Regions from separate parts of the Streptomyces sp. NPDC051364 genome, predicted to be linked through region 1. Evidence: riboswitches for the same ligand, from Rfam matches in the RefSeq annotation. Region 1 holds a riboswitch; each other region holds the start of a gene.
The links. Region 1 has a riboswitch for cobalamin ahead of AB0M76_RS10675 (ribonucleoside-diphosphate reductase subunit alpha). Riboswitches for the same ligand answer to the same signal wherever they lie in the genome.
Positions count from the first base shown of each region.

Region 1 (3,213 bases):
CATGCCGGTCTCGGCGACGCGGGCGCGCAGGGCGTCCCAGCGCTCGGGCCAGGCGCGCTCGGTGTCGTAGTGGTCCGGGTGCAGGACACCGCGGGCCGTACGGGTCTCCGACCAGGCCGGGAGCGCGCCGTGGCGCTCGGCCAGGTCGCAGGAGGCCTCGTACGCGGCGAGCATGATGCGCTCGGCGATCTTGGTGGAGAGGGCCTTGGCCTCGGCGGAGTCGAAGGGCAGGCGCAGCTTGAAGAAGACGTCCTGCAGGCCCATCGCGCCCAGGCCGACCGGGCGCCAGCGGGAGTTGGAGCGCTCGGCCTGCTCGGTCGGGTAGAAGTTGATGTCCACGACGCGGTCGAGGAAGGTCACGGCGGTGCGGACGGTCTCGTCCAGCCGCTCCCAGTCCATCTCACCCGTCTCGGTGAGGACGAACGCACCCAGGTTGACCGAGCCGAGGTTGCAGACAGCGGTCTCGCCGTCGTTGGTGACCTCGAGGATCTCGGTGCACAGGTTCGAGGAGTGCACGACCCGGCCCGGCTCGGCGGTCTGGTTCGCCGTGCGGTTGGAGGCGTCCTTGAAGGTCATCCAGCCCTGGCCGGTCTGCGCGAGGGTGCGCATCATCCGGCCGTACAGGTCGCGGGCGGGCATGGACTTGCGGGCCAGGCCGTCCGCTTCGGCCTTGCGGTACGCGGCGTCGAACTCGTCGCCCCACAGGTCGACCAGCTCGGGCACGTCGGCCGGGGAGAACAGCGACCAGTCGGCGTCCGCGTTCACGCGGCGCATGAACTCGTCCGGCACCCAGTGCGCGAGGTTCAGGTTGTGCGTACGGCGCTGGTCCTCGCCCGTGTTGTCGCGGAGCTCCAGGAACTCCTCGATGTCCGCGTGCCAGGTCTCCAGGTAGACCGCGGCGGCGCCCTTGCGGCGGCCGCCCTGGTTCACGGCGGCGACGGAGGCGTCGAGGGTCTTCAGGAACGGCACGATGCCGTTGGAGTGGCCGTTCGTACCGCGGATCAGCGAACCGCGGGCGCGGATGCGCGAGTACGAGAGGCCGATGCCGCCGGCGTGCTTCGACAGGCGCGCGACCTGGTGGTAGCGGTCGTAGATCGAGTCGAGCTCGTCCAGCGGGGAGTCCAGCAGGTAGCAGGAGGACATCTGCGGGTGCCGGGTGCCGGAGTTGAAGAGCGTGGGGGAGGACGGCAGGTAGTCGAGGCGGCTCATCAGCCGGTAGAGCGAGGCCACTTCCTCGACGGCCTGGACACTGTCGTTCTCGGCGAGGCCGCAGGCCACGCGCAGCATGAAGTGCTGCGGGGTCTCGACGACCTGACGGGTGATCGGGTGGCGCAGCAGGTAGCGGCTGTGCAGGGTGCGCAGGCCGAAGAAGCCGAAGCGGTCGTCGGCGCCCTCGGCGAGGGTGTGCTCGACCAGTGCGTCCAGGCGGCTCGCGTGCAGCGCCACGAACTCGGCGGTGCGGTCCGCGATCAGGCCCTCGCGGTGGCCGACCGCGACGGAGGCGGAGAAGGAGGTGGCCCCCTGGCCCGCGGCTTCCTCGGCGACGGCCAGCGTCAGCAGCCGGGCGGCGAGCCGGGAGTACGCCGGGTCCTCGGAGATGAGACCGGCGGCGGCCTCCGTGGCCAGCCCGCGCAGCTCGGCCTCGTCGGCGGCGGCGCTGCGCCCGCGGAGCGCGGCTGCGGCGACCCGGCCCGGGTCGGTGTCGGGGAGGTCGGCGGTCAGCTCGGTGAGGGTACGCAGCAGTGCGGCCCCAGGTCCCCCGGTCTCGATTCCGGTGTCGGACGGGTCGGACTCGGCGCGCGGTGCGGAAGGCGCGATGGTCACGGGGGGAGCTCTCCCTCGCTCGGCTCCGGGACACCTTCGGTGCGGGCGCGAGCGGGCGCGCGCGGGGCAGGGCCTGGCTGGGCACGCTCACACCGCACGGCGTCCACCGGCCCAACCGCGGGGCCCGGACGTGTCGGCACCCGGTTCGGTCGAGCCGGGCGCACTGTCGGCAGGTCCTCGGACTTGCGGTGACACCAATGGGTGTACTTCATACCGTTGCGGGACAGTTCCGGATTCGCACCGGATTCCCCTGCGGCGACAGCGAGCATGAGCATACATGTGGGGGCCGCTTCCTGTGCGACCCCCTAGATGTTGTGTCGGCGTGGCTACAGTTCGAGACCGTACGTGAGCAGAGTGAGGCCGGGGACGGGCTCCCAGTCCCGTTCGGGCGTGCGGACGAAGCCGAGCCGTTCGTAGATCCGGTGGGCTCCGACCATGTCGTCCGTGGTGGACAGAACAAGGCGCCGTACGCCCTCGATGACCCTCGCCCGCTCCACGCAGGCCCGTACGAGCGCCTCCCCGGCGCCCCGCCCGCGGCCCTCCCGGGCGACGGCCAGCATCCGGAACTCGGCCTCGCCGGCTCGGGCGATGTCGCACAGCGGGCTCCCGGGCGCGGCGAACGCCACACCTCCGAGGAGCCGTCCGTCGCTCGCGGCGGCGACGAGTATCACCCCGTCGCGCGCCCGCCCGGCCACGTCCCGCAGCCGCGCGAGGTACGGATCGTCCTCGCCGAACGTGAGCAGCCCGTCCCCGAGATAGGCCTGCGCGGTGATCTCCCCGAGCGTTCCGTACTCCGCCGCCAGCGCTTGCCTGATCACGATGTCCATGCGGTCGAGTGTGCCGTACGGGTGTCAGCGCCCGGCGCTATCGTCGGAGACAGCACCGTCGAGGAAGGCGAGCGAGGCATGACCGTGATGACAGACCGGCCCCACATGCTGACTGAGGACTTCGAAGCCGTGGCGCGCATAGCGGCCCGCGAGAGGGAGGGGACGCGGCTGGAATTCATCGACGGGATCATCAGGAGCAAGGCCATGCCGGACGGCGACCACGGGATGATCATCCAGTGGCTCACGCGGATCTGCATGCAGCACCGCCCCGAGCTGTGGCTGCATCCGGGGCAGGGCATCAAGGCCCAGGAGTACCGGGCCGGCCGGGCGATTCCGGATGCGGCGCTCGCGCATTCCGAAGCATTCGTCGGGCAGGGGGACTGGGTCGACCCCGATCCGATCCTCATGGTCGTAGAGGTGACCTCGTGGGATTCGGACACCCACCGGCGCGACCATGTCGAGAAGCCCCGCGCCTACGCGGAGACGGGTATCCCCGTCTACCTCCTGATCGACCGGGCCAAGTGCCAAATCTCCGTCTACAGCCAGCCGAACGGCCGACAGT
Region 1 is NZ_JBFBAH010000004.1:218,892-222,104, reverse strand. Features, by position in the region: gene AB0M76_RS10675 (ribonucleoside-diphosphate reductase subunit alpha) at 1-1,818, opposite strand, end outside; cobalamin riboswitch at 1,975-2,106, opposite strand; gene AB0M76_RS10670 (GNAT family N-acetyltransferase) at 2,151-2,651, opposite strand; gene AB0M76_RS10665 (Uma2 family endonuclease) at 2,730-3,213, shown strand, end outside.

Region 2 (3,213 bases), on a different contig from region 1:
GGGCACTCATCTCGCCCACCGGCTTGCCCAGCAGCACCACCTGGCTGCTGCGGTCGCTGCCGGGCTTGAGCAGCACCGGGTTCATCAGCGCCGTAGGCTCCACGCACGCCGCCTGCGCCTGCATCGCCTGCGCCCGCCCGATCTCGGCGCCCTCGCGCGTCACGAACGAGTTCAGCGACATGTTCTGGGCCTTGAACGGCGCCACCTTCACGCCCTGCCGGGCCAGCCAGCGGCAGATGCCCGCCGTGACCACGCTCTTGCCCGCGTCCGATGTCGTACCGGCGACGAGGAGTCCCCCGCCCAGCTTTCCGCCGCTCACGGGCGTCCCCTCCCAGCAACACGTGACACCGCACAGCGCAGTGCCACACAAGCCCCCAGCGCCAGCCACGTCACCTGCCGTGACAGCCGCACCGCCCGTTCGATGTCCGCGACCTGCACCGGCCGCCCCGACTCGCCGTTCAGTACGGCCCGGTGCTCGACCCGTCCCGCGTACGCCAGAGTGCCCCCCAGCCGTACGCCGAGGGCCCCGGCGAACGAGGCCTCCACCGGGCCGGCGTTCGGGCTCGGGTGCTTCGCGGCGTCCGCACGCCAGGCCCGTACGGCTCCCCGCCGGTCGGGTCCGGCCAGTACGGCGGCCAGCGCGGTCAGCCGGGCGCCCGGCCAGCCCGCGAGGTCGTCGAGCCGGGCCGAGGCCCAGCCGTAGCGCAGGTGGCGCGGCGACTTGTGGCCCACCATCGCGTCCAGGGTGTTCACGGCGCGGAAGGCCAGCAGCCCGGGGACACCGGCGGCGGCGCCCCACACCAGGGCCCCGACCACCGCGTCGGAGGTGTTCTCGGCGACCGACTCCACGACGGCGCGGGCCATCTGTTGCTCGTCCAGGGCCTGCGGGTCCCGCCCGCACAGGTGCGGCAGCCGCTCCCGGGCCACCTCGGCGTCCCCGGCGGCGAGCGCGCCGCCGATGGCGCGGGCCTCACGGCCCAGGGAGGTGCCGCCGACGACGGCCCAGGTGGCCGCTGCGGTCAGGGCGATACGGGCGGCTGCGGGCCGGGAGCGCACGGCGCGGGCGCCCAGCGCGCCGACGGCGGCCGCGCCCCCGGCGCACACGAGGGTGTGGAGGAGGCCCCGGGCGCGGTCGTCGCGCCACAGGGCGCCTTCGACAGCGGCGGCTGCTCGTCCGAAGGCGGCCACGGGGTGCCCTCGGCGCGGATCACCGAGGATCCGGTCGCCGATCAGGCCCGCCGTGGCGCCGTACGCGAAGACGCGATCGGCACGCATGGTGGCAGGTATGTCCTCACTCAGGGTCCGCGCCCTGGTTCGACGTGTCCGGCGGTGGGAGTTCCTGGCTCCCGGGGCGCACGTGCCGCGTGCTCCCCGGTGACAGTGGCGGGACCGCGCCGGATTCGCACCGGACTTCCTCTCCATGCCGCCGTATTGGCTCGGGCAGTCCACCACGCACCGCGAAGGCCCGTCAACTCGCCGTTGACCTGCGGCGAGGCAGGTCACCACGCCGGGCCTCAGGTACGGGAAAGCTCCCCCCGGGAAGCCCGGAGGGAGCTTTTGTGTGCCGTGCCCGAATCGGTCAGCTGACGATCAGGTAGATGCCGTACGCCACGGCCGCCGCGACGAGCGCGAAGCAGGCGTACGCGCCGCTGCGGGCCAGGGTGGCGGTGCCGCCCTGCTCGGTGGCGGTCTCGTGCTTGGAGAGGCCCACCAGGCCCAGGGTGAACAGGGCCACGAGCGCGACGGTGGCGGAGAGGCTGACCCCGAAGACGGAGCCGAGTGCTGCCCAGTCGATCTTCATACTGCGGATTCCTCTGTCGTTCTCGGGGTCAGACCGCGGCTGCGGGGGCCGCAGGCGCAGTCGGGGCGGCCGCCGGGATGGTGGCCTTCAGGTCCTCGTCGGTCACCGCGGCGGTCGTACCGGCGGCGGCCACGGTCGGCGGGACGGTGACGGCTGCCATCGCCGTGGTGACGACACCCGGCTCCTCGGCCGCGGCCGGCTGCACGTCGTTGACGTTGCCGTGGTCGACGACCTGGCGGCGGGAGATGACCCAGATGGCGACGCAGGAGGCGATCAGGAAGAGCGCGACGGCGGCGACGCCGAGGTCACCGGTACGCATGACCAGCTCGGCACCGGAGGCGACGACGGCCGCGGCCGGCAGGGTCAGGCCCCAGGCGATGAACATGCGGGTGGCGGTGGACCAGCGGACCGCACCGCCCTTGCGGCCCAGGCCCGCACCCATGACGGCGCCGGAGCACGCGTGGGTGGTGGAGAGCGAGAAGCCGAGGCTGGAGGAGGCCAGGATGACGCTGGCGGCCGAGGTCTGGGCGGCGAAGCCCTGCTGCGGCTGCAGGTCGGTCAGGCCGCTGCCCATGGTGCGGATGATGCGCCAGCCGCCCAGGGAGGTGCCCAGGGCGATGGCCATGCCGGCGGAGACGATGACCCAGACCGGCGGGTTGGAGCCGGGTGCGAGCGCGCCGCCGGCGACCAGCGCCAGGGTGATGATGCCCATCGTCTTCTGCGCGTCGTTGGTGCCGTGCGCGAGGGAGACGAGTCCGGCCGAGGCGATCTGACCGGCCTTGTAGCCCTTGGCGGAGGTCTTCTTGCCGACGTTCCCGCCCAGCTTGTACGTGACCTTGGCGGCCAGCATCGAGGCCACACCGGCCACGATCGGCGCGGCGACCGCGGGGAGCAGCACCTTGCTGACGAGCGTGCCGCCGTTGACGGCGCCGAGGCCGGCGGAGGCGACGGCCGCGCCGACCAGGCCGCCCATCAGCGCGTGGGAGGAGCTGGAGGGGAGTCCGACCAGCCAGGTGACGAGATTCCAGAGGATCGCGCCGACCAGGGCGGCGAAGATCACTTCTGGCTGGATGCCCTCCTCGTTGACCAGGCCCTTGGAGATCGTCTTGGCGACCTCCACGGACATGAACGCGCCGACGAGGTTGAGCACGGCGGACATGGCCACCGCCGTCTTGGGCTTGAGGGCGCCGGTCGAGATGGTGGTGGCCATCGCGTTGGCTGTGTCGTGGAAACCGTTCGTGAAGTCGAACACGAGAGCGGTGATGATCACGATCCCGAGGAGAAGCGTTATGTGCTCCATTTACCCAGGCTTCTGTTTGACGTCAGTGGCTCGGCGACCGTAGGCAACCTGAGTGAACGGAAGATGAACTGGCGTGGGCGGAGCGGTGTACTGGCCCGTCGTGTCATCGGGA
Region 2 is NZ_JBFBAH010000013.1:58,447-61,659, reverse strand. Features, by position in the region: gene AB0M76_RS25635 (cobyric acid synthase) at 1-304, opposite strand, end outside; gene AB0M76_RS25630 (cobalamin biosynthesis protein) at 316-1,275, opposite strand; cobalamin riboswitch at 1,314-1,465, opposite strand; gene AB0M76_RS25625 (hypothetical protein) at 1,580-1,801, opposite strand; gene AB0M76_RS25620 (inorganic phosphate transporter) at 1,830-3,101, opposite strand.
Region 2: linked by a shared signal. The riboswitch ahead of AB0M76_RS25630 (cobalamin biosynthesis protein) and the one ahead of AB0M76_RS10675 (ribonucleoside-diphosphate reductase subunit alpha) in region 1 are both predicted to bind cobalamin.

Region 3 (3,213 bases), on a different contig from region 1:
GTGCGGGCCCCATGCCGGGTACCTCACCGGAACCTCGCTCCCCCTCGACGGAGGGTGGACCGCCACGTGAAGCGGGACGGCCACCAAAAATTAACTACCGGTCAGTAGACAGGGAGGGCGGGCATGCGGATTCTGGCCCCGTACATGTCATTTCGGCCAATGAAGCCCATGAGGAGCGCCCCCACATGCGCAGCACCCACGCCCGCATCCGCACGCTCGGAACCGCCACCGGCACGGCCGCGGCCACCGTCGTCCTGATGCTGGCCCCTGCCGCCTCCGCCCAAGCCGCCCCGGTCCCCACCCCGGCCCCGGCTGCCGCCCCGGCCGCGGCGACGGCCTCCGCGCCCGGCGGCAACGCGCTCATCCGCGGTATCGACTACGGCACCTGGAAGCGCGATGTCGCCGCCGTCATGGCCACGGCCCGCCCGTACGTCGAGCAGCGCATCGCCCAGTCGCCCGCCGGCGAGAAGCCCGCGATCGTCCTCGACATCGACAACTCCTCGCTGGAGACGGACTTCCACTGGTTCTGGACGTTCCCGACCCCGGCGATCTCCGAGGTCCGCGACCTGACCGGGTACGCGAACGAGCGCGGCGTCGCCATCATCTTCGTCACCGCCCGACCGGGGATCATCCACTCCCTCACCGAGCACAACCTCAAGGCGGTCGGCTACCCCGTCTCGGACCTGTACGTCCGGGACCTGCCCGATCTCTTCAGCGAGGTCAGCACCTACAAGACGGCCAAGCGCGCCGAGATCGAGGCCCGCGGCTACACGATCATCGCCAACATCGGCAACAACAACAGCGATCTGGTCGGCGGGCACGCGGAGCGCACCTTCAAGCTGCCGGACTACGACGGCAAGCTCTCTTAGTCGCTTTTCGGCCCCGCTGCCAAGGGTCCCCGCCGCCGGCCGCCTGCACACAGAGGCGGCCGGCGGCGGCGCACCGGGGGGCGGGGCGTCTCATTGCCGTGTCCGCATGGTGATCACACCTGTCCGCCGCCCGGCGGCTGCCCTTAGGCTGACTCCGCAGCTGGTTCGCCCCGTCCTCCAGGCGGGATGCGTCGCAAGAGGGAACCCGGTGGGAATCCGGGACTGCCCCGCAGCGGTGAGCGGGAACGACCGCCGTCATACGCACTGGGCCCGGACGGGTCTGGGAAGCGACGGCCAGTAGGAGTCTCGTACGACGAGACGTGCCCGCGAGTCCGAAGACCTGCCCGTTGCCCGCACGCGACCGTTCGCGTGCGGTGATCCCGGTGACTTCGTGGGCGGGTCGGCGTGCACATTCAGGCGGGCACAGGTGGTCCGTCCGGTTCGTCACTCCTTCGCCCCGGTTTCCCCGGGATCCGTCGCAAGACGCGCACACGCATGCTCGCGAAGGAGAGTCACGTGACAACCGAGTCCGCTGCCACGGCCGTACGCGCCACCGTGTACGGATACCCCCGCCAGGGGCCGAACCGGGAACTGAAGAAGGCCGTCGAGGGCTACTGGAACGGCCGCGTCGGCGCCGCCGCCCTCCGGGAGACCGCCCGCGAACTGCGCCGGAGCGCCTGGCAGCAGCTGGCAGATGCCGGAATCCACGAGGTCCCGACCGGCGACTTCTCGTACTACGACCACGTACTGGACACCAGTCTCATGGTCGGCGCCGTCCCCGCCCGCCACCGCGCCGCCGTCGAGGCCGACCCTCTGGACGGGTACTTCGCGATGGCCCGCGGCACGCAGGATGTGGCGCCGCTGGAGATGACCAAGTGGTTCGACACCAACTACCACTTCCTCGTCCCGGAGTTGGGGCCGGACACCGTCTTCACCGCCGACCCCGCCAAGCAGGTGGCGGAACTGCGCGAAGCCCTTGCGCTCGGGCACCGCGCCCGGCCCGTCCTGCTGGGACCGGTCACGTACCTGCTGCTGGCCAAGCCCGCCCCCGGCGTCTGCGACGACTTCGTGCCGCTCACGCTGCTGGACCGGCTGCTGCCCGTGTACGCCCAGGTGCTGGCCGAGCTGCGCGCGGCCGGGGCCGAGTGGGTGCAGCTCGACGAGCCCGCCCTGGTCCAGGACCGCACCCCCGCCGAGCTGAACGTCGCCACCCGCACCTACCGGGAGCTCGGCGCCCTGACGGAGCGCCCGAAACTGCTCGTCGCCTCGTACTTCGACCGGCTGGGCGAGGCCCTGCCCGTCCTCGCCAAGGCCCCCGTCGAAGGCCTGGCGCTCGATTTCACCGGGGCCGCCGCCGCGAACCTGGCGGACCTCGCCGCGGTGGGCGGGCTGCCGGGCAAGCGCCTCGTCGCCGGCGTGGTCGACGGCCGCAACATCTGGATCAACGACCTCCAGAAGTCGCTGACCACCCTGGGCACCCTGCTCGTCCTCGCCGGCCGGGTCGACGTCGCCGCGTCCTGCTCGCTGCTGCACGTCCCGCTGGACGCCGCCGTCGAACGCGACATCGACCTGCAGATCCGCCGCTGGCTGGCCTTCGCCCGGCAGAAGACCGCCGAGATCGCCACCCTCGCCCGCGGCCTCGGCCAGGGGCCCGCCTCGATCGCGGCCGAACTCGCCGCCAACCGCGCCGACCTGGCCTCCCGTTCGAACTCCCCGCTCACCTGCGACCCCGCGGTACGGACCCGTACGGCGGCGATCGGCGAAGCCGATGCCCGCCGTGCCCAGCCGTACGCCGAACGCTCCGCCGCCCAGCGCGCCCTCCTGGGCCTGCCGCTGCTGCCGACCACGACCATCGGCTCCTTCCCGCAGACCGCCGAACTCCGCACCGCCCGCGCCGACCTGCGCTCGGGCCGGATCGGCACGGCCGGCTACGAGGAGCGCATCGAGGACGAGATCCGCGAGGTCATCGCCTTCCAGGAGAAGGCCGGCATCGACGTCCTCGTGCACGGCGAGCCAGAACGCAACGACATGGTGCAGTACTTCGCGGAGCAGCTCACCGGGTACCTGGCCACCCGGCACGGCTGGGTCCAGTCGTACGGCACCCGTTACGTCCGCCCGCCCGTCCTGGCCGGGGACATCTCCCGTCCCGATCCGATGACCGTGCGCTGGACGACGTACGCCCAGGCGCAGACGGCCCGGCCGGTCAAGGGCATGCTGACCGGCCCGGTCACCATGCTCGCGTGGTCCTTCGTACGGGACGACCAGCCGCTCGGGGACACGGCACGGCAGGTGGCGCTCGCCCTGCGCGACGAGGTCGGGGACCTGGAGGCCGCGGGCACTTCGG
Region 3 is NZ_JBFBAH010000022.1:101,914-105,126, reverse strand. Features, by position in the region: gene AB0M76_RS32160 (3-hydroxybutyrate dehydrogenase) at 1-70, shown strand, start outside; gene AB0M76_RS32155 (HAD family acid phosphatase) at 186-869, shown strand; cobalamin riboswitch at 1,014-1,232, shown strand; gene metE (5-methyltetrahydropteroyltriglutamate--homocysteine S-methyltransferase) at 1,386-3,213, shown strand, end outside.
Region 3: linked by a shared signal. The riboswitch ahead of metE (5-methyltetrahydropteroyltriglutamate--homocysteine S-methyltransferase) and the one ahead of AB0M76_RS10675 (ribonucleoside-diphosphate reductase subunit alpha) in region 1 are both predicted to bind cobalamin.